One region of the Staphylococcus ursi genome, then DNA from elsewhere that is predicted to be linked to it. Evidence: predicted binding sites of a transcription regulator. Region 1 holds the regulator's gene; each other region holds the start of a gene.
The links. Region 1 encodes NrdR, which represses ribonucleotide reductase genes. Its sites were predicted from a motif close to AACACNATATATNGTGTT; they were not measured.
Positions count from the first base shown of each region.

Region 2: a site for NrdR is predicted at 7,316-7,333, ahead of nrdI (class Ib ribonucleoside-diphosphate reductase assembly flavoprotein NrdI). Genes of this name have one in related genera too.
Region 3: a site for NrdR is predicted at 2,910-2,927, ahead of nrdD (anaerobic ribonucleoside-triphosphate reductase). Genes of this name have one in related genera too.

Region 1 covers NZ_CP048279.1:1,404,612-1,415,518, forward strand. The annotation lists gene pnpS (two-component system histidine kinase PnpS) at 1-1,572, shown strand, start outside; gene polA (DNA polymerase I) at 1,814-4,441, shown strand; gene mutM (bifunctional DNA-formamidopyrimidine glycosylase/DNA-(apurinic or apyrimidinic site) lyase) at 4,461-5,333, shown strand; gene coaE (dephospho-CoA kinase) at 5,347-5,970, shown strand; gene GZH82_RS06520 (glyceraldehyde-3-phosphate dehydrogenase) at 6,178-7,194, shown strand; gene nrdR (transcriptional regulator NrdR) at 7,391-7,858, shown strand; gene GZH82_RS06530 (replication initiation and membrane attachment family protein) at 7,862-9,235, shown strand; gene dnaI (primosomal protein DnaI) at 9,235-10,158, shown strand; gene thrS (threonine--tRNA ligase) at 10,479-10,907, shown strand, end outside.
Region 2 covers NZ_CP048279.1:2,347,642-2,358,548, forward strand. The annotation lists gene GZH82_RS11075 (EMYY motif lipoprotein) at 1-382, opposite strand, end outside; gene GZH82_RS11080 (GrpB family protein) at 493-1,011, shown strand; gene murB (UDP-N-acetylmuramate dehydrogenase) at 1,157-2,086, shown strand; gene GZH82_RS11090 (CHY zinc finger protein) at 2,111-2,425, shown strand; gene GZH82_RS11095 (NUDIX domain-containing protein) at 2,703-2,978, shown strand; gene nrdF (class 1b ribonucleoside-diphosphate reductase subunit beta) at 3,302-4,264, opposite strand; gene nrdE (class 1b ribonucleoside-diphosphate reductase subunit alpha) at 4,567-6,672, opposite strand; gene nrdI (class Ib ribonucleoside-diphosphate reductase assembly flavoprotein NrdI) at 6,635-7,033, opposite strand; gene GZH82_RS11115 (DMT family transporter) at 7,658-8,539, shown strand; gene queF (preQ(1) synthase) at 8,559-9,059, shown strand; gene GZH82_RS11125 (GNAT family N-acetyltransferase) at 9,281-9,463, opposite strand; gene GZH82_RS11130 (peptide MFS transporter) at 10,024-10,907, shown strand, end outside.
Region 3 covers NZ_CP048279.1:380,683-391,589, forward strand. The annotation lists gene GZH82_RS01685 (IS1182 family transposase) at 1-1,119, shown strand, start outside; gene GZH82_RS01690 (IS110 family RNA-guided transposase) at 1,204-2,403, opposite strand; gene nrdD (anaerobic ribonucleoside-triphosphate reductase) at 3,003-4,820, shown strand; gene nrdG (anaerobic ribonucleoside-triphosphate reductase activating protein) at 4,817-5,356, shown strand; SAM riboswitch class I at 5,556-5,654, shown strand; gene GZH82_RS01705 (O-acetylhomoserine aminocarboxypropyltransferase/cysteine synthase family protein) at 5,719-6,996, shown strand; SAM riboswitch class I at 7,160-7,260, shown strand; gene GZH82_RS01710 (LLM class flavin-dependent oxidoreductase) at 7,307-8,686, shown strand; gene GZH82_RS01715 (sodium:solute symporter family protein) at 8,697-10,193, shown strand; gene GZH82_RS14430 (hypothetical protein) at 10,193-10,321, shown strand; gene GZH82_RS01720 (tautomerase family protein) at 10,308-10,697, shown strand; gene GZH82_RS01725 (hypothetical protein) at 10,699-10,881, shown strand.

The sequences.
Region 1 (10,907 bases):
CTTAAAGATGCTGAACAAATTCTTGCATTTTATAAAACGGGGAACAATAAACACATTCAAGAACTTGCCAATCATTATCATAGTAATATTAAAATCATTGAAAGCGATCAAACGACCGAGTTTAAAGGGGATCGGAAACTTTCAATAGCAGAACGTCAAGATAGTATTTTGCGCCAACTTGAAACGAGAGAGCCGATTTATCAACTCGATGGTAAACAAGGCTACTATTGGTTTGGACATCAACAAGGTGAGACAAGGATATTAATCACAGGTCATTTTGATATGGTTTACGAACTACAACTTCAATTTTGGAAATACTTAATATTAGTAGGGATGATCATTTTAGCGCTTATTTACTTTACAGTGCGTTATATTAACCGAACTTATATTCAACCGATTAATGAAGTGTCCTACGCTGCGTCACTCCTTACTGAAGGGAATTTTCGTGTAAGACTGCCTGAAAGTAGTGTGAAAGAGTTGCGTGAATTGTATGTGACGATTAATGTGTTAGCGCGACGTTTAGAGCAGTTGAATAGTGAACAAAAAATTCAACGTAATCGTCTTGTGACAACACTTGAAAATATTCCTAGTGCGATATTGATGATAGATAAAAACGGAAAAATCGTTATCGCGAATAAGACATTTTATGAGGTTTTCAATGAATCGACCAATGTAGAAAATCAAGATTATGCACAATATTTACATCCAACGATCAAGCAGTTCGTCGTTGAAGGATTCCGAACTGAAAAGGCGATGTACAAACAAGTTGAAATTTCAATTAACCATATTCATCAAAAGTTCTTTGATACATCGTGTGTGCCCATCTTATCCCGAACGAAAAAGTCATTACAAGGCATGGTCATCGTATTACACGATATTACACAATTGAAAAAACTAGAAAACTTACGCAGTGAATTTGTGGCGAATGTGTCACATGAATTGAAAACACCGATAACATCGATGAAAGGATTTACCGAAACGCTTATTGATGGTGCGAAAAATGATGAAGCCTCTTTAGATATTTTCTTAAACATCATTTTAAAAGAGTCTAATCGTATCGAATCTCTAGTTGAAGATTTACTAGATTTATCGAAAATTGAACAAAATACGATGTTAGAAAAGCATTTGATTGATTTGTCCGATGTCGCAAAATCTTCATTTTCAGTCATTCAACCCCTTGCGAATGAAAAGTCGATTCAATTGATTGATCAAATTGAACCGAATGTGACGGCGATGGCTGACGAAAATAAAATCTCTCAAGTCATAGTGAATTTAATGTCGAATGCGGTCAACTATTCTCCTGAAAATCGAACGGTTACTTTAGCGGTATATCGAGAGAATCAGCATCCTGTCATTGAAGTGATTGATCAAGGCATTGGCATAGGAGAAAAAGAAAAGTATCGTATTTTTGAAAGATTTTATCGTGTGGATAAAGCGAGAAGTCGTGATTCAGGTGGCACAGGGTTAGGCTTGTCAATTACGAAACATATTATAGAAGCTTATCAAGGTAATATCGAAGTGGCGTCTGAACTCGGAAAAGGTTCGAAATTTAAAGTTGTGTTACCAGAATAATATTAAGTTCACAAAACGGGAACAGTGATAACGTATACCCCATTCGTTAAAACTGTTCTCGTTTTTGCTATGAGTGCACCAAAGAATGGCTTTATAATGATGAAAAAGGTCATATCGTATCAACTATGGTACAATAGGCGTTCCATTTACTGTTGTGAAGCAGAAGTGTGAGGCTTGTTTTATCGACATGATACATACGGATTATGATAAAATAGATACAAATCACGATGGAGGGAAAAACGTGGACAAACTTATATTGATTGATGGTAATAGTTTAAGTTTTAGAGCTTTTTATGCATTGCCGTTGTTAAAAAATAAAGCAGGGATTCATACAAATGCCGTGTACGGTTTTGTGCGTTTGTTAGAAAAGATTATCAAAGAAGAACAACCGACACATTTTCTCGTGGCATTCGACGCTGGAAAAACGACTTTTAGACATGCAACATATCAAGATTATAAAGGGGGACGTCAAAAAACACCACCTGAATTGAGTGAGCAGTTCCCGTATATTCGCCAATTAATAGATGCCTATCAAATTCAACGTTATGAACTTGAAAACTATGAAGCAGATGACATTATTGGGACACTGAGTCGTAAAGCAGATCAAGCGGGCATGCAAACAATCATCATTACAGGGGACCGAGATTTAACACAACTCGCTACAGATCAAGTGACGATTTATTATACGAAAAAAGGTGTGACGGACGTTGATCATTACACACCTGAATTGATTGCTGAAAAATATAATGGGCTTACACCTTCTCAAATTATTGATTTAAAAGGCTTAATGGGCGACAGTTCTGATAATATTCCAGGTGTGGCAGGTGTCGGCGAAAAAACAGCGATGAAACTGTTGAATCAATTTGAAACAGTTGAAGGTGTTTATGACCATATCGATGAAGTGTCAGGTAAAAAGCTAAAAGAAAAGCTTGAAAATAGTCGTGATGATGCGTTAATGAGCAAAACTTTAGCGACGATTAATTGTGACAGTCCGATTACAGTGTCACTCAAAGACACACGTTTACCTCAAAAAATTGATGAAAGTGCTAAAATCGAACTATTCAAGTCATTAGAATTCCGTCAGTTGCTAGATGGGATGGATATTGAGGCAGACAATGCTACGGCGAGTAGAGATTTTGCGCCAACGACAGAGATGTCAAAAGTAGATTTTAGCCAATTGTCAGAAGCGGCTATCCACGTAGAAGTTGCAGGGCCAAATTACTTAAAAGACGACTTATTAAAATTCGGGTTATACGATGGGGAACATTATGTGGTGATTCCATTTGACAAAATCACTAAATATCCAGAGTTAGTGGCTTGGCTAGAAGATGAAACAACTCAAAAATGGGTACATGATGCGAAGAAAACATACATTGCGATGAAACGTTCAGACATCGCCATTCAAAATGTTGTTTTTGATACGATGTTAGCAAGCTATATTATCGATCCATCACGTACGATTGATGATGTACAATCTGTCATGACCCATTTTGAGCAAACGTTCGTACAAGATGATGTATTGATTTATGGTAAAGGCAAATCTTTCCACATACCTGAAGATGACGTACTCGACAAACATATTGCTTCCATTTTAGACGCGATTCATGTTGTGCAACCGCAAATGATGACCATTCTAGAAGATCATGAACAGACATCATTACTCTCAGAAATCGAGTTACCACTTGCGTTCATTTTAAGTGAAATGGAATATATTGGTATTCATACCGATATCGACACATTAAAAGAAATGGAAACTGTCATTCAAACAGAGTTGGATCAGTTAATAGATCAAATACATGAACAAGCTGGTGAAAAGTTTAATATTAACTCACCTAAACAATTAGGTGTCATTTTATTCGAAAAACTAGAGTTGCCAGTCATTAAAAAGACGAAAACGGGTTATTCAACAGCGGTCGATGTACTCGAAAAATTGCAAAACGCACATCCAATTATCGACAATATTTTAACGTATCGCACGTTATCGAAACTTCAATCGACTTATGTTGAAGGTTTACAAAAAGTGATTTGGGATGACGGCTGTATTCATACACGTTTTAATCAAACACTCGCACAAACGGGTCGTCTGTCTTCTGTCGATCCGAACTTGCAAAATATTCCAATTCGTTTAGAAGAAGGGCGTAAAATTCGTAAAGCGTTTAAGTCTACGCACGATGATTATGTCATTCTTGCGGCGGATTACTCACAAATCGAATTGCGTGTTTTAGCACATATTACAGGAGACCCGACGTTGCAACAAGCGTTTAATGCTAATGAAGATGTCCATACAACAACAGCGATGAAAGTGTTTAACGTTGCAGCTGATGAGGTGACTTCATTAATGCGTCGCCAAGCAAAAGCGGTTAACTTTGGTATCGTTTATGGTATTAGTGATTATGGGCTCAGTCAAAGTTTAGGTATCACACGTAAAGAAGCACAACAATTCATTGACGATTACTTGAACCATTTTCCAGGTGTAAAAGACTATATGGACAACATTGTGCAAGATGCCAAACAACAAGGTTATGTTGAGACATTATTAAAACGTCGTCGTTACATTCCGGACATTACGAGTCGTAACTTTAACTTACGTGGATTTGCTGAACGAACTGCGATGAACTCACCTATTCAAGGGAGTGCTGCAGATATTATTAAATTAGCGATGGTTCATTTCCACCGTGAAGTGCAACAGACATCGTTTAAAGCTAAATTATTATTACAAGTACACGATGAGTTGATTTTTGAAGTGCCGAAAGATGAAGTAGATGAATTCAGCAAATTTGTTGAGAAAATTATGGCTCATGCATTACAATTAGATGTCCCATTAAGTGTGGAATCAGATTATGGGAAAACGTGGTATGATGCAAAATAGAAAGTAGGTAAGACAATCAATGCCAGAATTACCAGAAGTCGAACATGTCAAACGTGGCATTACGCCTCACATTATGCAACAAAAGATTACAGATGTAACGTTTTCTGAACCTGTCAAACGAGGCAAGTTAGAAGGGAAAGAAACAATTATTAAAGGGATTGACCTTGATGATTTTGTGAATTATGCGGTTGGTTTTGAGATTACAGATGTGCAACGCCGCAGTAAATATATATTATTTCGTATCCAAAATGGGAATGTTGTGCGTACATTGATTTCTCATTTAGGGATGGCAGGTGCATTCTTTGTCGTGCAATCGCTTGATGACATTGCGATACCGAATTTTCGAAAGCATTGGCAAGTTGTTTTTCATTTAGAAAATGGCATTAAATTAGTCTATTCAGATATTCGCCGGTTTGGTGAGATCCGTAATGTAAAAAGTTTAGAGGCTTATCCTTCAATTTTAGAGATTGCGCCTGAACCTTTTGAACAAGAAGCATTGGCCCATTATCTTGCCAAAAGTGATGAAAAGAAATATTTAAACAAAGCGATTAAGCCATTTATACTGGATCATCGTGTGATATCGGGTTGCGGAAATATTTATGCATGTGAAGCGCTGTTTGACGCACAAATTCATCCAGAAAGAATAGTAAAAGACTTGTCAGTAGCGGAAAAGACAAAGTTATTTAATAGTGTAGTAAAAGTTTTAGAAATGGGTATTTTAAATGGCGGGACAAGTGTGTCGGATTACGTACATGCTGATGGTCAAAGAGGTACCATGCAAGATCATTTGAAAGTTTATAAACAAAAGCGCTGTGCTACGTGTGAAGCAGCGATTGAAACGGTTATTATTTCAGGACGAAATACACATTTTTGTCCAAATTGCCAAAGTTAGGATAGGTGAAATTATGTCCAAAGTCATTGGATTAACAGGTGGAATTGCTACTGGAAAATCAACAGTGGCTGAATTACTCGCAATACATGGTTTTAAAATCGTCGACGCAGATGTTGCAGCACGGAAAGCAGTTGCAAAAGGGACAGAAGGTTTAAAAAAAGTTCAAGAGCTATTTGGCGATGAAGCGATCAACGAAGATGGCGACATGAATCGTGCATACGTCGGTCAACAAGTGTTCTATGATGATGAAAAAAGAAAACAACTCAATGCGATTGTGCATCCAATTGTCGGCAAAATGATGAATCAAGAGCGTGACCAATATTTAGCAGAAGGTCACAATGTCATTATGGATATTCCACTGTTATATGAAAATCATTTGGAAGACACGGTAGATGAAGTTTGGCTCGTTTATGCGTCTGAACCGATACAACTCGATCGATTAATGGCACGTAATGACTTGTCTATAGAAGATGCGAAAGCAAGAATTTATAGCCAAATTTCAATTGATAAAAAGAGTCGAATGGCGGATGTCGTCATTGATAATTTGGGTTCTAAGTTGGAATTAAAGCAAAATTTAGAACAGATTTTAGTGGATAAAGGGTTTTTAGAAGCTTATCATAGCGACTCAGAAGAATAGATTTTACGATTATCATCAATATTAAAAATGAATTCAGGAGTTTGGATATGTGTCTGTCTAAGCACCTGAATTTTTTTGCGTTTTATGATTGTTTTGGCTGATGAAGTACAATAACAAAAAATAATAGTGGAAAACGGTTTCATTTCGTCGCTATTGTGATATACTGTTAATTATAAGTATAACACATTGATAAGGAGTGCTTTAAACATGACGACAAAGATTGCGATTAACGGTCTGGGGCGTATCGGCCGTATGGTTCTAAGAGTGGCATTAAATAGAGAAGATGTTGAAGTTGTAGCGATCAATGCAAGCTATCCACCTGAAACAATTGCGCATCTCATTAAGTATGACACAACACACGGACGTTTTAATCAGACGGTTGAATCGATTGAAGACGGCATACAAGTGAACGGTAAAAAAATTAAACTTGTGTCAGATCGTAATCCTGAAAATTTACCATGGGCAGCATTAGATATTGATATCGTGGTAGAAGCAACAGGTAAATTTAATCATGGCGATAAAGCAGATGCCCACATTCGAGCAGGTGCTAAAAAGGTGATTTTAACAGGACCTTCAAAAGGAGGAAACGTACAAACAATTGTTAAAGGTGTGAATGACCAAGATATCGATACAGAACGTTATGACATCTTTAGTAACGCATCTTGTACAACAAACTGTTTAGCACCAATTGCAAAATTATTAAATGATCGTTTTGGAATCGAAAATGGCTTAATGACTACAGTACATGCCGTGACGAACGACCAAAACAATTTAGACAATCCACACAAAGATTTACGTCGTGCACGTGCAGCTTTTGAAAGCATCATTCCAACATCAACAGGTGCAGCGAAAGCACTCGCACTTGTTTTACCAGAACTTGAAGGAAAAATGCACGGAATGGCGTTACGCGTTCCAACTAAAAATGTTTCACTCGTTGACCTAGTCGTCGATTTAAAACAATCTGTGACTAAAGAAGAAGTGAATCAATTATTTAAAAACAACGATTTAAATGGTGTTGTCGCTGTTTCGGATGAGCCATTAGTATCGGATGATTTCACGACTGATGCACACTCAGCAATTGTTGACACACTTTCAACTATCGTCATGGGAGATCGTAAAGTTAAAGTACTCGCATGGTATGACAATGAATGGGGTTATTCAACGAGAGTTGTCGACGTGTTACAACAAATCGCTGCTCAAATTCCAAGCACAGTTGTACAATAAATCAAATATAAAAAAGTCGATGAGCAATGAATCATCGACTTTTTTGTTTATCTGGATAGTAAGATGGTAAATGAAACAGATGCGTTTCTTTTCAGTCAAGACGCAATGATGTACGTCAGTTATCACCTAACTTTTGAAATCATGTCGTTTCATAGTATAATGAAACAAAAACTATGACTAAGAAGGTGACAAAGTCGTGAAATGTCCAAAATGCAATCATACCCAATCTCGAGTAGTGGATTCGAGACATGCAGATGATATGAATGCAATTAGAAGAAGACGTGAATGTGACAATTGTGGTACACGTTTCACTACTTTTGAACACATAGAAATGAGTCCGCTCATCGTCGTAAAAAAAGATGGTACACGCGAACAGTTCAATCGAGAAAAAATATTAAATGGTTTAGTACGCTCGTGTGAAAAGCGACCAGTCCGTTTCCAACAATTAGAAGAAATTACGAATCAAGTCGAATGGAAATTGCGTGAAGAAGGCATTGCAGAAGTGTCTTCTAGAGATATTGGAGAGTATGTAATGGATTTATTGATGCATGTTGACCAAGTATCTTATGTCCGATTTGCCTCTGTATATCGTGAATTTAAAGATGTGGATCAATTATTACAATCTATGCAAGGGATATTGAAAGAAAACAAGCGGAGTGAATAACGAATGAATCAATTTATGTATCAAAATCAGTTAAGTCCGCACGATGGATTTATCGTCATGCGTCCATTTCAATATCATGCAGTTCACTATGATATTTTGAATCGGTTATTCACACCGTTAATCGGTGCTGAAGCAATCGGTGTGTACCAATTTTTAAACCAATTTGAGTCTGCTACGTTCGACCAAGGTTTTACACATTATACAATTATGTCAGAATTAAAACTGAGTCTCGGTCGTTTTAGAGAGTTTTTAGATTTGTTGGAAGGCATAGGGCTCTTAAAAACGTTCGTCCGTCAATCTGAAAATACGACACGATTTGTGTATGAACTGATACCACCGCCCACACCAGAGCGTTTTTTTAATGATCCGATGTTGTCGATTTATTTTTATGAAGTTGTCGGACAGGAACGGTATCATACATTGAAAAATTATTTTATACCAACACAACTAGATTTGGCGGGATTTTCAAATGTGACGAAAAAGTTCACGGATGTTTTTAAAGTGCCTAAACAACAAGTGGTAACTTCAGATGTAGCGCTCAAAGCATCGCAATATCAAGGTGTTGATTTAACAGATGTGACGTTTGATTTTGAATTGTTAGCCGATATGTTGCAGACACATTATGTAAGTCAAGCAATTTTATCTGAACCAACAAAATCGCTTATCGTTCAATTGGCGACACTATATCGTTTATCTCCTGATGTGATGAAAACGATTATTTTGAAATCGCTCAATGCAGATCAGTCTTTATCCGTTAAAGATTTACGCAAACAAGCACAAAGTTACTATTTAATGGAACATCAACAACAATTACCATCATTACAACCGCAAGTGACAGCGACCGTTTCAGAACAAACGTCTCAAGCACAAGAAGAATCGGTGTCAAATTGGGATGAGTGGTTTGATTTAATGGATCAAACGAGTCCGATTGTTATGCTCACGGAATATGGTGGTTCTGAGCCACCTCGTTACCAAAAAGACATGGTGGAAGAATTAGTGCAACGTGAAGGCTTTAATTTCGGGGTCATCAATATATTATTGCAGTATGTGATGCAAAAAACGGATAATAACTTGCCGGAAAAATATGTCTATTCCGTTGGTTCAACATGGAAAAAAAGTGGTGTGACGGACGCGCGTTCTGCATATGAAAAGGCGATGGAAATTCAAAAAAACCAGGAAAAATCGAAACAAAAACGGATGGAAAGCTACACTCAAAACGCAAATGGTAAATTTTATAACAAAAAAGAAAAACAACCGCGTTGGGTGACGCATCCAGAAGAATACGAACAAAAAGAAGAAGATCAAGAAGCATTGGAAAAAGATCGTGCAGCGTTCTTGAAAAGATTAGAACAAAAGAGAAGGGCGGGTGAAGATTAATGAAAAGTTTCAAAAGTATCGTCGGTGGCAATCATGCTTTTGAACAAAAGATTCAACAGATTAAAAAGCAAGTGTTAGCAGATCCAGATGTGAAAGCATTTTTAGCCGAACACCAATCTGAAGTAACGAACCGTATGATTGAGGAAGATTTGAATATTTTACAGGAATATAAAGATCAGCAAAAGCGTTACGACGGGACACATACATTCGAGAATTGTCCTAATTTTGTAAAAGGTCACATTCCTGAATTGTATATTGATCAACAGCACATCAAAATTCGTTACAAGCCTTGCCCATGTAAAATCAGGCACGACGAGGAACAAAATGCGAAAAGTATGATTACTTCATTTCATATGCATCCAGATACGTTAAATGCCAAAATTAAAGATATTTATATGACAAGACGCAATCGTTTAGATTTAGCGATGCAGTTAGACGATTTAATTGATGCAATTATTGAAAAGCGTCCGGTCAAAGGTTTTTATTTATATGGTGAGTTCGGTACAGGGAAGTCTTTTATTTTAGGTGCGATTGCGAACGAGTTGAAAAATAACCGTATCCCATCAATGATTATTTATGTACCAGAGTTTATTCGGACGTTGAAAAATGGTTTTAAAGATGGCACGACTGCGAAACGTATTGAACAAGTTCGTGAAGCGCGCGTATTATTTTTAGACGATTTAGGTGCTGAAGATATGACACCATGGGTACGTGATGAGGTGCTCGGTCCTATTTTACATTACCGTATGATTCAAGAACTTCCTACATTTTTCAGCTCAAATATGAATTTTGAAGAGTTAGAAACTCATTTAGCTGATACAAAAAATGGTGTCGATCGAATGAAAGCAAAACGTATTATGGAACGTGTGAAAACTTTGAGTATGCCTTATTTACTTGAAGGGGAAAATTATCGTAAGCATTGAAAATTTTAAATTTAGCGTTATAATATGTATATAAATCAATAATGTTGCTAAAGTTTGAGGATATGATATCGGTATCGCTATGGTACAGGGAACTACTGTGATTGAGAATGTAGTGCATAGTCATCGATGTTACTCCCTCTATGGATAAATGGTGTTTGTAATGAATGCCCGGCTCAAGACCGTTATCTTATGTAGAGATGTCACAGGATAGGTATGTGACAAATTAGGGTGGTAACACGAAAACCTCGTCCCTTTTTGTTGGGATGGGGGTTTTTTATTTTCTTCAATTTTAAGCAAAAAATGTGAAATGGAGGATTATTATGGCAGAAATTAAAGTGCAGTTCCCAGATGGTAATGAAAAAGCATTTGAAAAGGGCACGACAACAGAAGAAATTGCGCAATCTATTAGTCCAGGATTGCGAAAAAAAGCCGTTGCAGGTAAATTCAATCAACAATTGGTCGACTTGACACGTCCTTTAGAAGAAGATGGCGCAATTGAAATTATTACGCCTGGCAGTGATGAAGCGTTAGAAGTGTTGAGACATTCAACAGCGCATTTAATGGCACAAGCATTAAAACGTTTGTATGGTGATGTGCATTTTGGTGTCGGTCCAGTGATTGATGGTGGTTTCTACTATGACTTCGATATGGAAGAAAAGGTTTCAAGTGATGATTTTGAAAAGATAGAAAAGACAATGAAACAAATCATTGAAGAAAATCATAAAGTCGAACGTCAAGTCGTTTCAAGA
Region 2 (10,907 bases), 940 kb from region 1:
CCAATTTTTCAATTACTTTTTCTTTACCCTTTATTCCCTCTAAATATGTAGACTTCAACGCTTTCAAATCTTTATTTTGTTCAGTAAGTGCTTTGGCCTCTTGATGATACGCTTTCATCTCTGGCTTTAATTTATCGTCAATTTGCTTTTTAAGTTGATCAAACGCTTGCTTGTTCGCATCTGTCGTATCTGTTTGACTCAAATCATAAAGTTGGTTTAAATTCATTTGTTCCAATGTTTGATTCACAATGCGTTCTTTTTCTGCGACAGTCTTCATTTGTTGATCGAATGCATGCATCTGCTTTTGAGATGATGCCATACATGCGGTAAGACTGCCAATCATCAGGAAACTTAAAATGATCATTTTTATCCATTTTTTCATCGCTGCACCTCTTATTCAATTCGTATTATACATAAACGTATTTAACTTGAAAATAATATATGATATAGTAATGCAGAATTACGCAAAAGGACACTCAAGGAGGCCTTCATATGTATCGTCATGTCCAACCTTTTACGATTGAAAATCAACAGACATTTTATGCGACACAATACGAAAAAAATCAGCACATTTTGTTTGATCTCTTAGACTCACCAGTGAAGTTCACACAGCATATTGGCGGTACTTTTCATTTTAATTATCCGACTGAACCCATTTTAGATATTTTAGTCGGTGTTGAAAATTTGCATGACATTACGTCTTTAGATGAAAAGCGATTAAACTATGCAGGATTTTATCGCTTACACCATGCTTATGAAAAGAAAGTCGTGATGGCAAAATTTAATAATCTGAATGAATTAAAGCAAGAAGTCCGTTTACATATTATTCAAATGCACACGCCTACTTTCCAACAATATCAACAATTTCACGAATTATTAACGCATCATCCAGCAGCCATTCAATTTTTTAAAGCCCAAAAAGCCTCTCTCGTACAACAATTCATGCCTATCCGAGATTATGAAAACTTAAAAAAGCAATGGTTTAAACAACTTCAACAATACGCAACATAAAAAGGTTCATACATGACGCGTTCTATTAAAACAGTTAAAATATAATTAAGTCTAAAAATACCAAACTTACTTTGTAAAGACCATCAAATATGAAAAATTGATTTATAGTTGGCAAAAACACTATGGATTATAACGAACAGAAAGGATGTTATTTGTGAATCATTCTAGCATCTTACAGGATTTAGAAAAACTGATTCCTGCAAGTATTATTAAGGTAAATGAACCATTAAAACGCTATACTTACACTGAAACTGGAGGGAATGCGGATTTTTATATTTCACCTGAACGTTATGAAGATGTACAAAAAGTCGTGAAATATGCGTATGAACATCACATACCAGTGACCTATTTGGGAAATGGTTCAAATATTATTATTAGAGACGGCGGTATTCGAGGGATTGTTTTGAGCTTACTTTTATTAAATCACATCGTTACTTCTGATGCGACGATCATTGCAGGCAGTGGTGCGGCCATTATCGATGTGTCTCGAAAAGCCCGTGACGTTTCATTAACAGGGCTTGAATTTGCATGTGGAATCCCTGGTTCTATCGGTGGCGCTGTTTATATGAATGCAGGCGCTTATGGGGGCGAAGTAAAAGATGTGATCGATTACGCACTTGTCATTGATGAACGTGGAGAGTTGCTTAAATTAACGCATAATGAACTTGAATTGGATTATCGTAATAGCATTATCCAACAACAGCATTATGTCGTGTTGGAAGCTGCTTTTACGCTAACACCTGGGAAGCAAGAAGACATTCAAGAGAAAATGGATGATCTCACAGAACGACGCGAATCTAAACAACCTCTTGAATTTCCATCATGCGGCAGTGTTTTCCGTCGTCCACCCGGTCATTTTGCAGGTCAACTAATTCAAAATGCCGACTTGCAAGGGCATCGTATTGGTGGCGTCGAAGTCTCTCGTAAACATGCTGGATTTATGGTGAATGTGGATCACGGGACAGCTACAGACTACGAAAACTTAATTCATCATGTCCAAAACGTCGTGAAAGAAAAATTTGGGATTGAGTTAGAAAGAGAAGTTCGTATTATTGGGGAAGATTTAGAGAAATAAAGAAAAGTTTAAGGAGCGAATGCAATGCCGAAAGTTTATGGTGCGACTGTCGACCAAGAAACACGTTGTACACACTACAATACGCCATTCGATGTGATCGCAATTAAGTTTAAATGTTGTCATAAATATTATCCTTGCTTTAAATGTCATAATGAATCTGAAAAACATCGTCCGAAGCGTTGGCATTCGGATGAATTTGATGAGCGCGCTATTTTATGCGGCGTTTGCGGTTATGAGATGTCGATTGAAACGTATATGATGACCGAATCTTGTCCTAAGTGTGAAGCACATTTTAATAACAGATGTAAGTTTCATTATCACCATTATTTCGAAATTTAACGATACTTTTAGGATTGAAATCATGTCATTGAGATGTGTATTCAATCCTTTTTTTGTACTTGAGACATATCTTAATCCTCCATCTACTTGAACACATACATCATCCCTCCTAACGCTATAAGCAAGCGAAACAGGTCATCAAATATATTGCATGGTCATCGCAATTATTGAGGTGAATTGATAAACATTTGACGATTGATGTATGATGAAGAAGATTCACATCTCGTCATATTCAAGTAAAGAGAAGTGTCCTACCTTATCAATTGGAGGATATAGCATGTACAGAAATAAGCTGATTCCCGCCGTATATATTGTGATTGAACAAGACGGTCATCAATTATATTTAAGAAGGTCAAATACAGGTTATGAAAATGGAAAATTATCGTCACCCGCTGGTCATATTGAAAAAGGTGAGATGCCCTATCAAGTAGCGACGAGAGAATCATTTGAAGAATTAAATATTGTTGTAAATCCTGAAGCTCTTAACGTCAAGCATGTTTGTTCCAGATATGAAGAAAAAAGAATCGACTACTATTTAAAAGTCAATCGTTAGACAGGAAACATCATCAATCATGAACCTCATACATGTTCAGAACTTATTTGGTTACAACAACCCAATGACGAAGTGAAAGACGTCGTTAAACAATGCATACAACACATTCATCAAAGCGTTTATTTAGTGATTCTAAACACTAATAGCCTTACGTTACTTTTTAACATTTCAAAAATAATTATTTATAGTGTCTCAAATGTTTCGACTGTGCTGTTCATCTATCACGAACATATCGATCAACTTGTTTTCCATATCAAAAAAGAGCGAAACAACATGTCCTTTCGAACGTACTGTTGCTCCACTCTTCTTTAATACTTTAATGATTAGAAAATGAAATCTTCATCTTGCAATGCTTCTACATTCAATGCCAAAACATAACCATCACCTTTAACCGAGAAGAAGTCATGGTTTTTCGTTGATGTATCGAGTGCGTTTTCAATAATCGGACTGAATTCACGCTCTTCGAAATACGGTTCAAATCCTAAGTTTGACAGTGCTTTATTCCCGTTATAACGGACATAGTTCATGACATCATCAGCTAAGCCAATCGGTTCATATAAGCTACGTGTATACGATTCTTCATTGGCATATAAGTCTTCTAATAACTTATACATTTCTGTGTCTGCTTTTTGTTTTTCACTTTCTGATAATTCATTACGTAAACTTTGCGCGTCTAAACCAGTGAATACACCGTGAATCGATTCATCTAATAAAATTTTACGAATAATTTCACCAGATGTCGTCATGCGGCCTTGTCCTGCCAAATATAGCGGATAATAAAAACCTGAATAGAATAGGAAAGTTTCTAAAAAGACACTTGAAACACGCGCCATGTATTGATCATAAATAGACGCTTCTTTCCCCCACAATTTATGGTAATTGCTAATAATTTTCTCAGATTTGTATTTTAAATGTGGTTCTTCAAGTACCCATTTATCTAGTAACTCATTCGTTTCTCTAGAAGGTAACAGCGTCGTAAAAATATGCGAATAACTCTTAGCATGGATTTGTTCCATCATCCCCATGAATGCGTAAACGGCTTTTTTACGTAAATCTTTCGTATGTAGCATGATTAATGGCATTCCGTCATCAGCTTGGTGTGTATCCAAACCCGTTAAACCTGCCAATGCTTTTTTAAACGCTTCTTGTTCTGCTTCAGTTAAAGTTTTCCAACTTGCGATATCTTTTGAAACTTTAAATTCCGTTTCCACCCACATTTGAGCAATGTTCTGGCGCCAAAACATATTCGTCATATCTTCTTGTGTGTTCCAATTTACAGCTATCATTGACCTTATCTGCTCCTATCTTTATTATGATGTGTAAACAATGGGGCCAAACGCGTGCCCCATTCCCTAAATTTTTTAAAGTTGCGAGTGAGACAGCTACTTAACGTACTGTCCCACTCTGGCAAGACTGAACGATTAAAATAGAAATCTCGTTCAGTCATCGCCTGCCCCACGTTCGTTTCTGTTATAAGGCTAGGACATTCCATCTTCCTAGCCTTATTTCTCATAGTTCAATTTACATAAAGTTTCTAAGCATTGATGAACAATTGGCAATTGCAAAGCTTCCTACATTGACATCGATATTAAATCGCACAGCTTGTACATTCTTCTACACTCAATAATTTATTTCTTGTGTAATACAATGATTTTAAGCCTTTATGATGTGCGTATACGTATAAACGTGACAGTTCACGTGTTGAAATTTCTGAATTAACATATAGAATCGTTGAAATCCCTTGATCAATATGTGTTTGAATCGTTGCAATAAGATCAATCAACTTCATTTGATCGATGTTGAATGCTGATTTGTAATACCACATTGTTTGCGGTGATAAAAACGGCATTGGATAAAACGTTTCTGAGTTACCGTAAGTACGACGCTCAATTTGGTCAACAATTGGCATCACTGAGCTTGTTGCGTTTTGTACATATGAAATACTTTGTGTTGGCGCAATCGCTAAACGGTACGCGTGATATAAACCATGTTTTTCTACTTCTGCTTGCAATGCTTGCCAATCTTCACGTGTCGGAATAGGATGATTTTCAAACAACGCTTTTACTTTTTCAGATTGTGGCAAGAAGTCTTCAGCAGTATAGCGTTCAAAATAACGACCGTTTGCATAATCTGATTTATCAAAGTCTGCAAATGCTTCACCACGTTCTTTCGCAATTTGCATTGAACGTTCGATTGAATAATAGTTCATCATCATAAAGAAAACATTCGCAAAATCTTTAGCTTCTTCTGATTCATAGCTGATATGATTTTTCGCTAAATAACCGTGCAAGTTCATCACACCTAAACCTACTGAGTGCAATTCACTGTTCGCCTTTTTCACACCTGGCGCATTTTGAATGTTCGCTTCGTCACTTACGACTGTTAACGCGTCCATACCTGTGTGTACAGAATTTCTAAACTGATCTGATTCCATTACATTCACAATATTTAATGAACCTAAGTTACAAGAAATATCACGCTTAATTTCATCTTCTACACCGTAATCGTTAATGATTGAAGTCTCTTGCAGTTGGAAAATTTCTGTACATAAGTTACTCATTTTAATTTGACCGATGTTAGCATTTGGATGCACACGGTTCGCATTGTCTTTAAACATTAAATAAGGGTAACCTGATTGCAACTGTGTTTGTGCAATCATATTTAACATTTCACGTGCATCTTTACTTTTCTTCATAATATTTGGATTGGCCACAAGATCATCGTAGTAATCCTCAATATTAATGTCGTCCAATGTTACGCCATATTCTTGTTCTACCGTGTGTGGCGCGAACATGAAGAAGTCTTTCCCTTCTTTGGCTAACTCGAAAAATTTAGATGGCACAATTAAGCCTGTTGAAATCGTTGAAAGACGTAAATCTTCATCCGCGTTAATTTTTTTCGTATCTAAAAACTCTTCTACATCATAGTGGAAAATGTTCAAGTACACTGCGCCTGCACCTGGACGTTGGCCTAACTGATCGGCATAGCTAAAGCCACCTTCAAGCGCTTTTGCAATCGGTAAGACACCTTTCGCAACACCTTTAATGCCTTTAATCGCTTCACCTCTCGCACGTAATTTCGAAAGGTTAATCGCTACACCGCCACCGATTTTACTCAATTGCTTAGCTGTTGAATCGATAAAGTTAATAGAGTTTAAACTGTCGTCTACTTCTAATAAGAAACATGAAACTAACTCGCCTCTACGTGCACGACCCGCATTTAAAAATGTAGGTGTCGCTGGTTGGTAACGTTGCTCGACCATAGCTTGAATCAATTGTTTCGCTAGGTCAACATTCCCTTTTGCAAGGTAGAGTGACACAATGAACACATGTTGATGATAGTCTTCAAGATATTGTGACTTATCATTCGTCTTTAATGCATAATCTTTGAAAAATTTACTTGCTGACATATAACTTGCAAATCGAAATGGAATTGCTATTGTAAATGCAATCAATTCAACAAGTTGTGCTTCACTGTATTCTTCAAACACATTGTAATAAAAATTGTTATCAACCAAAAAGTGAAGGCGTTCCAATTCGCTGTCGAAATGAACGGTTTTATCTTGAATCTCTTCTAAATAAATCGCAAGTGCTTCTTGATCTTTCTCAAGTTGGAAAAAGCCATTTTCATTTCTTTTAGTCACTTGGTTGTTAAGTTCAATATGCTTGTACTGTTTTTGTTCCATAGTTTTCATAAAAATTGACCACCTTCTCTTTAAATTCTGTTGTATCTTGACTATTGCCGTGTAATTCAAACTTCATCAGTAAAGGGACGTGATACGTATCTGCAATCGTCGTGCCAGCTTTCGCAAAATTGCTTCCCCAGTTACGATTGCCACTCGCAGCCACACCCTTTAAATTTTCATGATTAATTTCTAAAAATTGTTGGACTGGTTGAGGTACCTCACCAAAACCAATTGTACCTGTCACAATAATAAAAGGTTCAGTCACTTCTTCTGAGGCATTGCTTTCATTAATCTCTAGTGTGTTATCAAGTTCTGTGCGTTTAACGAATCGTCTCACATTACCCGTAAAAGAATAAAATACCACTTTCATCCTGAATAACCACCTTTCTCACGAGATAAATGATTCGTGTATTGTTTAATGTCACTTTTTCTTATCCACAATATAAATGTTATTAAATAAAATACGAACATATATTTGCTATTAATTGATTTATAGAATAAGTTAAAAAGTTGCTAACGTGCCATTATTCGCATCTCATAATGACACACATTGACACAGCTACTATATGTAGATTATCAAAGAAATAGAATGTTCAAAATCGTGTAAACCTCCATTGATTTTGTCCATTCTTGTGCTGTTAGTCATCTCTCAAACACTATATATTGTGTTTCATTTCGTTCTCTCATACTATATTATGTGTTTCATTATACAGAACTCTATTCTTAATTTAAAGAGATAAATTGGAACTTTTGTCACCCATTGTCATCAAAAGCGATGATATCAACCACTAGAAGAGCAAAAAAATTATTTTCTGATTGAAAGTGCATGTCTCACTTGACTTTCTTAACCGGAACGTTTATATAGATTCCTAAAACAGAACATACGTTCTCTTTTATTGTATCTCCTTTTAGTAAAATTGCAAGATATAATGCAAGTTGTATCATTTTGTGCTACTATGTATAAGTCAAATTTTTATCAATAAGAGGCGATATCATGAATACTAAAGTGAAAGGAATCATCGCTATTTTAATTTCTGCTATTGGTTTTAGTTTTATGGCAGTTTTTTTTCGTCTATCCGGCGATTTACCCGTATTTCAAAAATCACTCGCTCGAAATTTCGTAGCCATGTTTATTCCGTTATTCTTTATTATTAAATATAAACAGCCCTTCTTCGGTAAACTGAGCAGTCAACCTTTATTAGTGACACGCTCTGTTTTAGGTTTAGTGGGCGTACTGTTAAACATATATGCCATTGATCACATGGTGTTAAGCGATGCCGATATTTTGATGAAATTGAATCCTTTTTGGACGATACTGTTAAGCCTCATCTTTTTAAAGGAATTTATTCAAAAATATCAAATCACTTCAATGGTTATCGCAATCATAGGTATGCTTTTCGTCGTCAAACCTGAATTTTCATCTGATGTCATTCCTGCGTTTATCGGACTGTTATCAGGTGTTTTCGCAGCCTCAGCTTATACGGCTGTACGTGCTTTAAGTACACGAGAAGCGCCTTACACGATTGTATTTTATTTCTCATTCTTTTCAGTTGTCATACTGATACCATTTGTCGCATTCACATTTGAACCGATGAGTTTGACTCAAATCGTCTACTTGATTTTAGCAGGTCTGTCGGCTGCAGTAGGTCAAATCGGTATCACAGTCGCATATAGTTACGCACCAGCCAAAGATATTTCGATATTCACTTATGCGTCTATTATTTTTACAGCAATTATCGGCTTCATCTTATTCAATGAGTCACCTGATTTTTATGCCATCATCGGTTATATCATTATTTTAAGTGCAAGCTATTATATGTTCGAAAAAGCACGACGCTCAGCGCGATCTAAGCATCGTGAACAACCATCAAAATAATTTAAAGGAGGCCTTCCCCATGGCAGAAGGGCGTTCAAAAAACGAATTACAAGATATTACACTTCTCGGTAACCAAAACAACACTTACAACTTTGATTACCGTCCAGATGTTTTAGAAACATTTGATAATAAACATCAAAATCGTGATTACTTTGTTAAATTTAACTGTCCTGAGTTCACATCTTTATGTCCGATTACAGGGCAACCTGATTTCGCTACGATTTACATTTCATATATTCCAAATGTCAAAATGGTCGAATCTAAATCATTAAAACTTTATTTATTCAGTTTCCGTAATCACGGTGATTTCCATGAAGACTGTATGAACATTATTATGAATGACTTAATCGAGTTGATGGATCCGCATTACATTGAAGTGTGGGGCAAATTCACACCACGTGGCGGTATTTCAATCGATCCGTACACTAACTATGGTCGTCCAAATTCGAAATACGAAAAAATGGCGGAACATCGTCTCATGAATCATGACATGTACCCAGAAAAAATCGATAATCGTTAAAAGCAATACGATTAGAGTTAAGCAAAGTCAATCAGGGGACGAAACCCTAATACTTGATTTGCGTAATCATGAATTAGGGTTTCGCCTTATATTATAAACCTATAAGTATATCTAAATTTAACACAAAAAATGAGTAAAAAAGAAACAAACTCGTTCATCATTCTTTAATAATGATAATCACCTTCTTTCAAAAACAAATCCACACTTATCCAACATTTTTTTCATCTTAAATTTATTTGATACACTTCTCCATACACTTTAATCATATCCATTTCTTTAGTAGCATGATTATAAATCAATTCAAGAGCCTTTCCCCCAATACCCATATCTCTATAGTTTTTATGAAGTGCAATACCAATACGTGAATTTTTATTATAATAATCATTGTCATATAACATTCCCATTCTTACTGGTTTACAAGTGTTTTTTAGTATTTCGGCATCATTGAACTACACCTAGCTAATTTTTAAATTTTTTCTAGTTGTTACACTGAATATGTAGGAGAATGTTGAATTGAGCTAATATTTCTCTATCTTTAACAAATGAGTATCGACTGCTTACAATCTCCTAGCTTAATAGACACACCTTAACTAAGAAAAGAAACTAACAATTAAAATTTGTAATATTTCTTAAAACAATTATCCAATTTTTGTCTGTTAATTGCTTTCATCTTAATAGTTTGAGATTAACTTGATGAAATTATAAATATTTTTTAAATCAAACTAAATGCTATTGACACAAATACAATTAACACTACAATATATATATTCAAGCTACTTATATTATCACTGTCGGAATATACGTACAAAAAACAGATCAACTGTACATCAAGAAGAAAACTATATATATTTACATAGCCATAAAAATATATTGTAAAATGTTCTTTGTATAAAAAATTCTTGTGTATGATACCGATGAGTTATAGAATAAGTTTAACTTTATTTGAACTGGGGGGAATTTATCAATGAATTCGCATTATACAAAAGAAGAAATCCTTAACAGTACGCCACGTTCGGGTTTTTTCGGTCATCCGAAAGGGTTAAGCACGCTAGTATTTACAGAATTTTGGGAACGTTTTAGTTACTACGGTATGAAAGGTATTTTAGCTTTCTACATTTATTATTCAGTAGCTAAAGGTGGATTCGGCCTAGATCAAGGCGTCGCACTTCAAATCGTTTCAATTTACGGCGCTTTAGTTTATATGAGTGGCGTCATCGGAGGTTGGATTGCTGACCGTATCACAGGCACACGTCACGCACTGTTTTATGGTGCTGTGCTCATCATGCTTGGTCACATTTTAATGTCACTCCCAAACAGCCTCGTCTTATTACTTATCGCATTACTCTTTTTAATTATGGGGACAGGTCTGTTGAAACCAAATATCTCCTCAACAGTAGGATTGTTATACGATAAGAACGACGCGCGTATGGATTCGGCGTTCACTATCTTTTATATGAGTATTAATTTAGGGGCATTACTCTCACCACTGATTATCGGATGGGTGCAAGTAAATGTCGGTTTCCATGTCGGCTTTGCTATTGCCGCTGTAGGGATGTTTTTCGGTTTATTGGCATACTTATTCACGAATAAAAAGTCACTCGGTCTTGCAGGTGTTGAAGTGCCAGATCCATTAACGAAAAAAGAACGTTCAAGACTCATCAAAATTGTCGGCAGTATTGTTGTAGTACTTGTCCTTATAGGTGTTGTACTGCAGTCAACAGGACACTTAACAATTGGCACACTCTCAAACGTCATTACCGTTTTAGGTGTACTCTTGCCGATTCTTTTATTTACGAGAATCATTTTAAGCAAGAAAACAGCTGATTATGAACGTAAACGTGTTTTTGC
Region 3 (10,907 bases), 1.0 Mb from region 1:
GAAGAACTGAATCAAATAGAGACGCATTTAGGTCATAAAAATGATGCGCTCACGTCTGAAATTGAAACGACTCAAGATGTAGAGACAAGAAAAACCCTTAGAAAAGAAAGAAGTAAGGTGAGACAAAGTAAGAAAGCCATCCAAGATTTTAAAGACCGTAAAATCAAATATGACAAGCAAATGGAAATTTATGGTGACAGAAAAAGTTATTCAAAGACCGACCACGATGCGACCTTCATGAGAATGAAAGATGATCATATGAGAAACGGCCAATTGAAACCGGGTTATAACCTACAAATCGCAACCCATAATCAATTCGTTTTAGCTTTTGGTGTTTACAGTTATCCAGGTGATACAAGAACGCTCGAACCATTTTTAAAATCCATCCACAATTTATATGGTGACATTCCAGAGTATATTGTGGCAGATGCGGGTTACGGAAGTGAATACAACTATACCATGATACTCGATGAATTTGAGAAAACACCTTTAATCACTTATAGTATGTATCTCAAAGAGAAGCAGCGCAAATATAAAAACAATCCATTGATTACTGCTAACTGGGAATACCGTGAGATAGATGATTACTATATATGTCCTAACAAAAAGGAATTACATTTCCAAAGTTACAGAAAGAAAAGAGATGGATACGGTATTCAAAGAGATTTTAAATTATATGCATGTGAAGCGTGTGTGGGCTGTCCATTACGAAGTCAATGTATGAAGCAAAGTACGAACCCCAACACAAATAAACGCTTATTTAAAAATTTAACTTGGGACTATTTTAAAGCCTTCACAAATCAACAGCTTTCAGATCCAAAGACGAAACACATTTATCAAAAGAGAAAGATAGATGTTGAATCAACTTTTGGAAATCTGAAGGCTAATTTGGGTTTCCAAAGATTATCGGTTCGCACAAAATCAAAGGTTGAGTGTGAACTTGGCATCGCACTCATGGCAGTGAATATACGAAAACTAGCTAAAATAAGTGTTCGTTTTCGTTCGTTAATAAGAAAAAAGCCGTCAAATTCTAAAAAAATGAATTTTGACGTCTTTTTCTTAAAGGAGCTGAAGTCTATGTCCCAGCCCCTTTCCTACGATTTGTCAAGGGTTCAATAAGTGAAATTGACATTACTGAACTAGACCGTCCAATTTTTACTTTTTTGAATAAGGTGTTATGATGTATATGATTATGTGGTTTCGTTAGTGTGGTGCTTTCTGATAATCATATAATTTATCATTGACTATCAAGTAGTGAATGGTCTTTAATAAGCGATTGATACTCGCTATTACGGCAGTCTTGTGGGGTTTCCCATGAGGCTGCTCTCTTAATTTATAATAATAATCCACAATATGGCTTTGATAATGATTTCTTCCCCTAAGAATGTTCATAGTGATTAAATACAATAAACGCCTTGCTTTTTTATTTCCTCTTTTATTAATCGTATCTCGACTCTTTGAAGTTCCTGATTGGTAACGTTTAATATCAATGCCTACAAATGCATTCAGTTGTTTATTTGTTTTGAATTCTCTAATATCTCCAAGTTCCCCAATAAGCAATGTAGCTGTGAGTTCTCCGATGCCAGGAATTGAAATAATATTTTCAAACTCAGTTGTATTTTTAGCTAAATCAATCATTTCCTGATTAAATGCTTTCATTTCTTCTATCCCAATAAGCAGTTTGTCGCATAAGTATTGGACTTTTTGTAGGAGGAAAGAAGACTTGCGCACATTCGGAAAACTATTATTCTTTATTTCAATTAATTTTTTGGCATACTTGTGCGCTTTTTTAATTGAAATGCCTTTATCAGTTGAATGAAGTACTTTTTCCACCAATTCATCATGAGTCAAAATACTTACATAATCAGGATGAGGAAATGCTTTAGCTATATTTAATGCGATTTTTGAATATCTGTTAGTAAATAACTTTTCTAACCCTGGAAATGTTTGATGTAGTGTTTCGACTAACTCAACTTTGAGACAATTTTGGTTGATCTCCATTTCTAAGTGAAAGCGCGCACGTTCTCTCAGTTCAAAGTAGATCTCTTCAGGATGACGTTGTACCTTTGAATCTTTCATTCTAAAGGCAAGAAGTGCGAGTTTATGTGCGTCTGACTTATCTGTTTTCCATGATCTTAACGAATTTGTTTTAAACTTGGCTTCTAGGGGGTTCATTTCTAAGTAATTTATTTTGTGAATTTCACAAAAGTGTTTCATACCTCTTGAATAAACACCTGTTGATTCAAAGAGGATAAACAGGGAATCAAGATGCTTGATATAATTTTTAAGATAACGATAGCCATTTTGATTATTTTGAATGACCAATTCTTTAACGAAAACTTCATCCTTATAATGTGCGACCACACTTTCTGACTTACTGATATCAATACCAAAACAGTTAATAAAAATCATACCTTTCTCTATTGAATTGAGAAGATTTTAACTTTACTTAGCCTTTTTCATTTCATTTTCCTATACACGGTTTCTAAAACCCAACATACTTCAATCGAATTTCAAAAGGAGAGTAAAGCTGATCAGTTTACATTACGGATTCAAAGATCCAAGGGACTGCGCGATCTACTTCTCTCTACAACTATAAAAAATAGCTGTGAAGAAATCTATCGTCATAAATTTCTTCACAGCTAATCTTAGTATGTTTTAATGGTGCGGCTACGACTACTTTCAATTTGTCTTAGCTTTTTAAAATGAGATCATACTGAGTGACATCCTCTATATACCTACCATATTTTAAAATTCACCCAAAACATATCCAAAGATAATACACACTATTTAACTAAAATCAGTGGTACGATGAAGTTATTTTTGACACCTTCTATCTCACAATACTTTGTTCACATAATGTTTGAAAAGAACTGACAAATTCGTAAATCTGTCAGTTATCATTTGAAAACACTATATATGGTGTTTATGATTGTGTATAGATACTATATATAGAAAAGAGTGATATTTTGACACAACTAGAAAAAGAATTAACTGGTTTAATGACAAAAGATCCTACAATAGTAAATGAAAATGCAAACAAGGATAGTGAAACGTTTTCAACAATGCGTGATTTGACTGCAGGGGTAGTCTCAAAATCGTATGCTTTAGATTATTTATTGCCCAAACATGTGGCAGAGGCACATCGAAAAGGGGAAATACATTTTCATGATTTAGATTATCACCCATTTCAGCCATTGACGAATTGTTGTTTAATCGATGCCAAAGGAATGTTGGCGCAAGGCTTTCAAATTGGTAACGCGCAAGTCACATCTCCTAAATCGATACAAACAGCAGCCGCACAACTCGTTCAAATTATTGCGAACGTATCAAGTAGCCAATACGGGGGGTGCACGATTGATCGAGTGGACGAATTATTAAGTACATATGCGAAATATAACGAGCAAAAACATCGTGGTATTGCGCAACAATTTGTAGACGAAGCGCACATTGAAACTTATGTCGATCAACGTGTGACACAAGATATTAGTGATGCGATTGAAAGTCTAGAATATGAAATTAACACATTATATACTTCAAATGGTCAGACTCCTTTTGTAACTTTAGGATTTGGTTTGGGTACGGATAAACTCAGCCGTAAAGTTCAAACAGCCATTTTAAAAACACGTATTAAAGGTTTAGGTAAAGATCGAATCACTGCAATTTTTCCTAAACTTGTCTTCTCAATTAAAAAAGGAACGAATCTGTCACCGTCAGATCCTAACTATGACATTAAGCAGCTCGCATTAAAATGTTCGATGAAGCGCATGTATCCAGATATTTTAAATTACGACAAAACCGTAGAATTGTTAGGTGACTTTAAAGCACCTATGGGATGTCGCTCATTTTTACCGGCTTGGCAAAATGAAAAGGGTGAATATGAAAATAGTGGCCGCTGTAATTTAGGTGTCGTTACTTTAAACGTACCACGCATTGCGATTGAATCAGAAGGCGATATTGAACATTTTTGGATTTTATTTGACGAACGCATGCAAGTGCTCCACGATGCTTTAGCTTATCGTATTGAACGTGTCAAGGAGGCAGTGCCAAATAATGCACCAATTTTATACAAACGCGGTGCTTTTAAATATCGTCTTGATGAAAACGATTCGGTGGATGCTTTATTTAATAAGCAACGTGCGACAGTCTCTATGGGTTATATTGGACTTTATGAAGCGGCTACAGTATTTTTCGGACCAAATTGGGAAACAAATCCTGATGCCAAAGCGTTCACACTTGAAATCTTAAAACGCATGCAAGCTTATCAATATAGTTGGACTGAAGCCCATGACATTTGGTTTAGTATTTATAGCACGCCAAGTGAGTCTTTGACAGATCGTTTTTGTCGTTTAGACTATGAGGCGTTTGGTTCGATTCCTGACATTACAGATAAAGGTTATTATCAAAACTCTTTTCATTACGATGTGCGTAAAGACGTGACACCGTTCGAAAAATTAGATTTTGAAAAAGATTATCCGTATTTTGCAAGTGGGGGATACATTCATTATTGTGAATACCCTAAATTAGATCATAATGTGAAAGCGCTTGAAGCAGTGTGGGATTACGCATACAACCGCGTAAGTTATCTAGGTACAAATATTCCAATTGATCGTTGCTATGAATGTGGTTTTGAAGGCGACTTTGAAACGACTGAAAAAGGTTATAGTTGCCCACATTGCGGAAACCATAATCCTGAAACAGTCGATGTTGTTAAACGGACATGCGGTTATTTAGGTAATCCTGTGCAACGTCCTATGATTGAAGGGCGTCATAAAGAAATGTGCGCGCGTGTGAAACATATGAAAGCGAATCCCTCATGATTGCACAAAAAATTAAAAAAGGTGCAGGTTATATCGCTAAAATCGAATACCAAAGCTTCGTCGATGGAGAAGGCGTACGTTGTAGCGTTTATGTTTCAGGATGTCCATTTTTATGTGAAGGTTGCTATAATGTTGCAGCCCAGAACTTTCGATATGGTGAACGGGCAACGGAAACATTGATATCGGAAGTGTTAGATGCGTGTGCGCCGGAATACATTTCAGGATTAAGTATTTTAGGAGGCGAACCTTTTTGTAACTTAGATATCGTTATCCCATTAGTACATGCTTTTCGAGAACGCTACGGCAGCCGGAAATCAATTTGGGTTTGGACAGGCTTTTTATTTGAGTATTTATGGTTTGCACATGATGAACGGACCGCGTTATTAAAACAAGTTGATGTCATTGTAGACGGCATGTTCATTCAAAAATTATATCAACCTAATTTGCCCTATAAAGGGTCATTAAATCAACGTGTCATTGATGTCCATCAATTTATTAAAACCGAGATGATGAGCCAGTCGATTTACATTGAATAAACAGGTTGCGTGTTGATTCCCACAAATATGATTTTTTCAAATTTTTGCAATTTGCAAGAAAATTCGGATTTGTGTATTGACATCGCTAGGAATGTTAGATAGACTTGTTGTATCATTAAAAGCCAATAAAACACCCGCACGGTTATTGCATTGGCCGTTCTATTTGCGCGATACATCTTGCATTTTAACAATTGAATCATACTTATCAAGATTGGTGGAGGGACAGGCCCTTTGAAACCAGGCAACCTATTCAGTTAGGTGCTAATTCCTGCAGGTGATTTTACCTGAGAGATAAGTCTTCTAGTAAAAGTCTATCTTTATCAGGTAGGCTTTTATTTTTTTATTATTAGGGGGAATGTCAAATGACAAGTGATTTTAAATTTGAAACGTTGCAATTGCACTCAGGACAAGAAGTCGACGAAAGTAGCCATTCACGTGCTTTACCGATTTACCAAACGACATCTTTTACTTTTGATGATACGGCACATGCGGCGAATTTATTCGGCTTAGATGAACTTGGAAATATTTATACACGTCTGATGAATCCTACGACGAACGTTCTTGAAACACGTGTGGCTGAACTTGAAGGGGGTGTCGCTGGTGTAGCGGTTGCTTCAGGTATGGCAGCTATCACGTATGCGATTCAAGCTGTCGCGCAGAAGGGTGATCATATCGTAGCAAGTTCTACATTATATGGCGGGACACATACACTTTTCACACATACGTTACCGAAATATGGGATTGATGTCACATTAGTAGATACGAAAGAAGTCAGTCATATAAAAAATGCGCTTCAAGACAATACGAAGGCATTATTTGTAGAAACCATTGGGAATCCAGAAGGCAATATTGAGGATTTCGATGCACTTGTAGCAATTACAAAAGCACAAGGTATACCACTTATTGTTGATAATACATTCGCGACGCCTTATCTTTTTCGTCCGATTGAATATGGGGCGAACATTGTTGTTCACTCTGCGACCAAATTTATTGGTGGGCACGGAACTTCAATGGGTGGTGTCATTGTTGATGCAGGTAACTTTAATTGGGATAATGGCAAGTTTCCAGGATTAAGTGAACCCGATCCGTCTTATCACGGTTTAGTGTTCAGTGAAAAATTTGGAGAAGCCGCACTTGCTTTTAAAATTCGTACAACAATTTTAAGAGATACAGGAGCAGCGATCTCACCGTTCAATGCATTTTTACTAACGCAAGGCTTAGAGACGCTTTCATTACGGTTAGAACGTCATGTGGAAAATGCTGAAAAAGTTGCACAATATCTTGAAAAGCATGACAAAGTCGCATGGGTTAAATATGCTGGCTTACCGACGAGTGAATATTACGACTTGAAAGAGAAGTATTTACCAAAAGGCGCAAGTTCCATCTTTACCTTTGGTGTCAAAGGTGGATACGAAGCCGGCAAAAAATTTATTGAAGGCTTAGAATTATTTTCTTTATTAGCGAATGTAGGAGACGCAAAGTCACTTGTTATTCATCCCGCATCCACGACGCATCAACAATTGACGGAATCAGAACAAACAGCAGCAGGTATTGCCCCTGAGACGATTCGTCTTTCGATCGGCCTTGAGCATATCGATGATATTATTGCGGATTTGGAAAAAGGCTTTGCCAAAATTTAACTTGTAAGCGTCACACAAAATGAAAATAAAGGGAAATTCATGATCCGATAGATTGAAATGAACGCTTTTAAATCGTAAAACATCATATGAAAAATGTAGTTGTTCTATCGGTCATTGTTTTACCTTTCATTAATTAAAAAACACCCCATGAATGTACATCATCGTCTTATCAAGAGAGATGGAGGGACTGGCCCGATGAAATCTCGGCAACAGGAATTAATTCACTGTGCCAATTCCAGTAGCGCAATTGCTAGAAGATAAGTCAACTTTCACTATGCCTTATCTTCCTATTTTTTAGGAGGTAATGTTCATGACACGAAAACAAATTCATTTTAACGGATTCGTCCAAAATTCTCCCTCTCCGCATGCTTCAGGTTTATGGAAACACCCAAAAGATAAAGGAGCGACACACCACAATTTAAAATATTGGACGGATATTGCTCAAACTTTAGAGCGTGGTTTATTTGATGGTATTTTTATTGCTGATGTGTTGGGGACTTATAGTGTTTACAACCAGTCCCATGACGCCGCAGTGAAACATGCCGTTCAACTCCCCGCACACGATCCTATTCCGCTCGTTTCTGCCATTGCAGCGGTAACTGAGCATATTGGTATTGCACCTACTGTCTCTACTACCTATGCACAGCCATATAAATTGGCACGTCAATTATCTACACTCGATCATCTGACCAATGGCCGATTAGGTTGGAATGTTGTAACGTCTTATTTAGAAAGCGAGGCAGTGAACTTAGGCTTAAAAGAGCGCTTGCCTAAAGCGTTGCGTTACAACCGTGCAGACGAATTTTTGCAAGTGAGCTATCAGTTGTGGGAAGACAGTTGGGAAGACGATGCGGTTGTTAAAGCACGTGAGATAGACACGTATGCTGATCCTTCTAAAGTTCATGCGATTCATCATAAAGGTACATTTTTCGATATACCCGGACCGCATCTTGTAGAGCCTTCTCCTCAAAGAACGCCTGTCTTATTTCAAGCAGGTGCCTCCGAAAAAGGCAAAACATTTGCTGCAAAGCATGCAGAGGCTGTGTTTACAAAACATACCTCTATTGAATCGTTGCGAGCGTATGTCACAGACATTCGGACAAGGGCACAACAATTTGGCCGTAATGGAGAAGATATACTTGTTTTTCCAATGGTTTTACCTATTATCGGTGAAACTGAAGCAGAGGCTTATGAAAAATATGAAGCGCTTCAAAATGAAGTCAGCTATGAAGGTTCAGTCGCATTGTTAAGTGGACATACGGGTATTGATTTTTCTCAATATGATCCAGATGAATATATCGAAAATATCGAGACAGAAGCGATGCAAGGCAATCTCAATTTATATACAAAAGACCCACATCGAAAATGGACATTGCGAGAAGCGGTGAAAAACCACGGGCTAGGTAATGGAACGGCTAAATTCATCGGCACACCCAAAAAAATTGCTGATCAATTGGAATTGTGGGCGAATGAAGGCGGTGCGGACGGTTTTAATATTGCACAAGCCTATTCTCCAGGTACATTTGAAGAATTTGTCGACTTAATCATTCCTGAATTACAAAAAAGAGGCATATATCGTACAGAATATGAAGGTGAAACTTTACGTGAAAATATGTTTGGCAAAGGCCATACGAAAGTGAAACCGACACATCCCGCACGAAATAAAAAAGCCAATTTAGTACAGATATAGGGGGATGATTATGAATGATGTTAAAGTGTATACATGGATAGGCTTTATTGTCTTTATGGTGCTTATGATTACGGTAGGCTTTGTCAGTTCTAGAAGGATGAACAGTATTTCAGATTTTGCGACTGGCTTTGGAAGGATTGGACCACGCACGCTAGGGTTGTCTTTTGCGGCGACGTATTTAAGTGCTGCAACCTTTCTAGGTTATCCGGGATGGTCGTATGCGTGGGGGCTTAATAATTTATGGTTGTTTTTAGCGATGTTTATCGGTGGTCCTACAGGTGTTTTAATGGTCGCTAAAAGAGTCAGATCATTAAACACAACACAGCAATCCCTCTCACTACCAGATTGGTTGGGCGATTTTTATGACAGTCCTATATTACGTGTTGGGACGGCTTTGATCTTATTATTTAATATTTTCTATATCGCAAGTCAGCTTGTCGCAGGCGCTTTAATTTTCAAACATTTACTCGGTATGAGTTACTTTTCAAGTTTAATTGTTATCACAGTCATTGTTGTGCTTTATGTTTACGTAGGTGGTGCACTTGCAGATATTTATACAGACGCGATACAAGTGATTATTATGGCAGTAGCTGGAATTGTCATTTTTATCTCTGGCATTGTGCTGTTTTGGAAGGGGAGTATCCATGATACGTTTTCGGGTATTGCGCAAAACTTAAACCATCAAAATCATCACTTAGTCCAAGTTTTTAATCCTGAATCCGTTCACTTTCATTCTTTTACAATGATTATCGGTGCGATTATTATTCAATGGGCTTTTGCGTCAGCACCGCACTTATTTAATAAAATTTTAGGTTTAAAAAGTGAAAAAGATTTAGGCCGCATGATTCGAACTTATATTTTTGTGATGTCACTCTGTTTACTTGTTCTTTTTGGCGGTATTTATAGCCGCGTAGCAATAGGTGGACAAGTCGCAAGTTCAGATTTAGCCTTACTACAATATATAGAATGGGCGTTTCCTGCTGCCATTGTTGCTTTATTCGGTGTCGTTATATTGGCAGCGGCTATGTCAACGACAGATGGTTTGTTTGTGTCTATTTCTACAGTGTTTGCGAATGATTTATTTTTAAAACTGATTGTCAAACAAAAGTGGGTGGATGTTGAAGAACAGAAAGCCAATCGAATTGCTTTTCGTATTAGTCGTGTTTCTGTACCGATTGTAGGGCTTTTATCGTTTTTATTAGTTTTGAAGCCACCGCTTTATATGAGTGACCTCATGTGGATTGGGATTTCGGGTATTGCAGCCGGTACAATGGGCCCTATTTTGCACGCGGTATATGCGAAACGAAAAGCACCCGCCCGTGCAGCAGAACTTTCGATGGTTGTTGGTTTAGTGTCTTATCTTGTCATTTATTTTGGCGGTGTGATTCCAAGTACAATGTCTGCCGGTGCTGTTGCGACTGTTTTTGGCATACTGACCATTACCGTGACTTCTTATGTCATGCATCATCGAGCACGCCAACTCTCTGTAGATAAGGGGGAAGCATAATGTTTGTAAATGAAATGTTATCCATCTGGATTTATGGTTTTATAGGAACATTTGTTGGACTACTTCTTGCATTAAAATGGGGTTACTCAAATCATGATGAAAAGGAGAATGATAATGCCAATCATTAAAATTGACCTGATTAAAGGGAAAGACGAAGCTTATATTAAGGAAGTTTTAGATATCTCATATGAAGTGATGCTAGAAGCCTTTCATGCGCCGGTGGGGGATCGCTATCAAATTGTGACACAACACGAAGCGTATGAGATGCAAATTTTAGATACAGGTTTAGGCGTAGAGCGGACGACGGATGTATTAGTTTTTACGCTTATCTCGCGTCCAAGAACGGAAGAACAAAAAACGATTTTTTATCGCAAATTGGTAGAAAGATTACATCAAAAATTAGGGATTCGAAAAGAAGATGTACTGATTAGCCTTGTAGAAAATACTGATGCGAATTGGAGCTTTTTCAATGGGGAGGCGCAATTCTTGAATGGAGACTTATAATATGACAACAAAAATATCACCTGAAATCTCTCTGCTCTCTTTAGCTGTATTGATTGAGAAAAGAGCGGAGTGGGAAGCATATAAACCGGTCAATACTGCAGCTTATATGATTAAGCAAGAAAAATTAGCAGCCTACAACCAAGCGATCGCTAAATGCCAACAAACACATCCAGACAACACATAGCGATGAACGGTAAAATCTGGTGATTA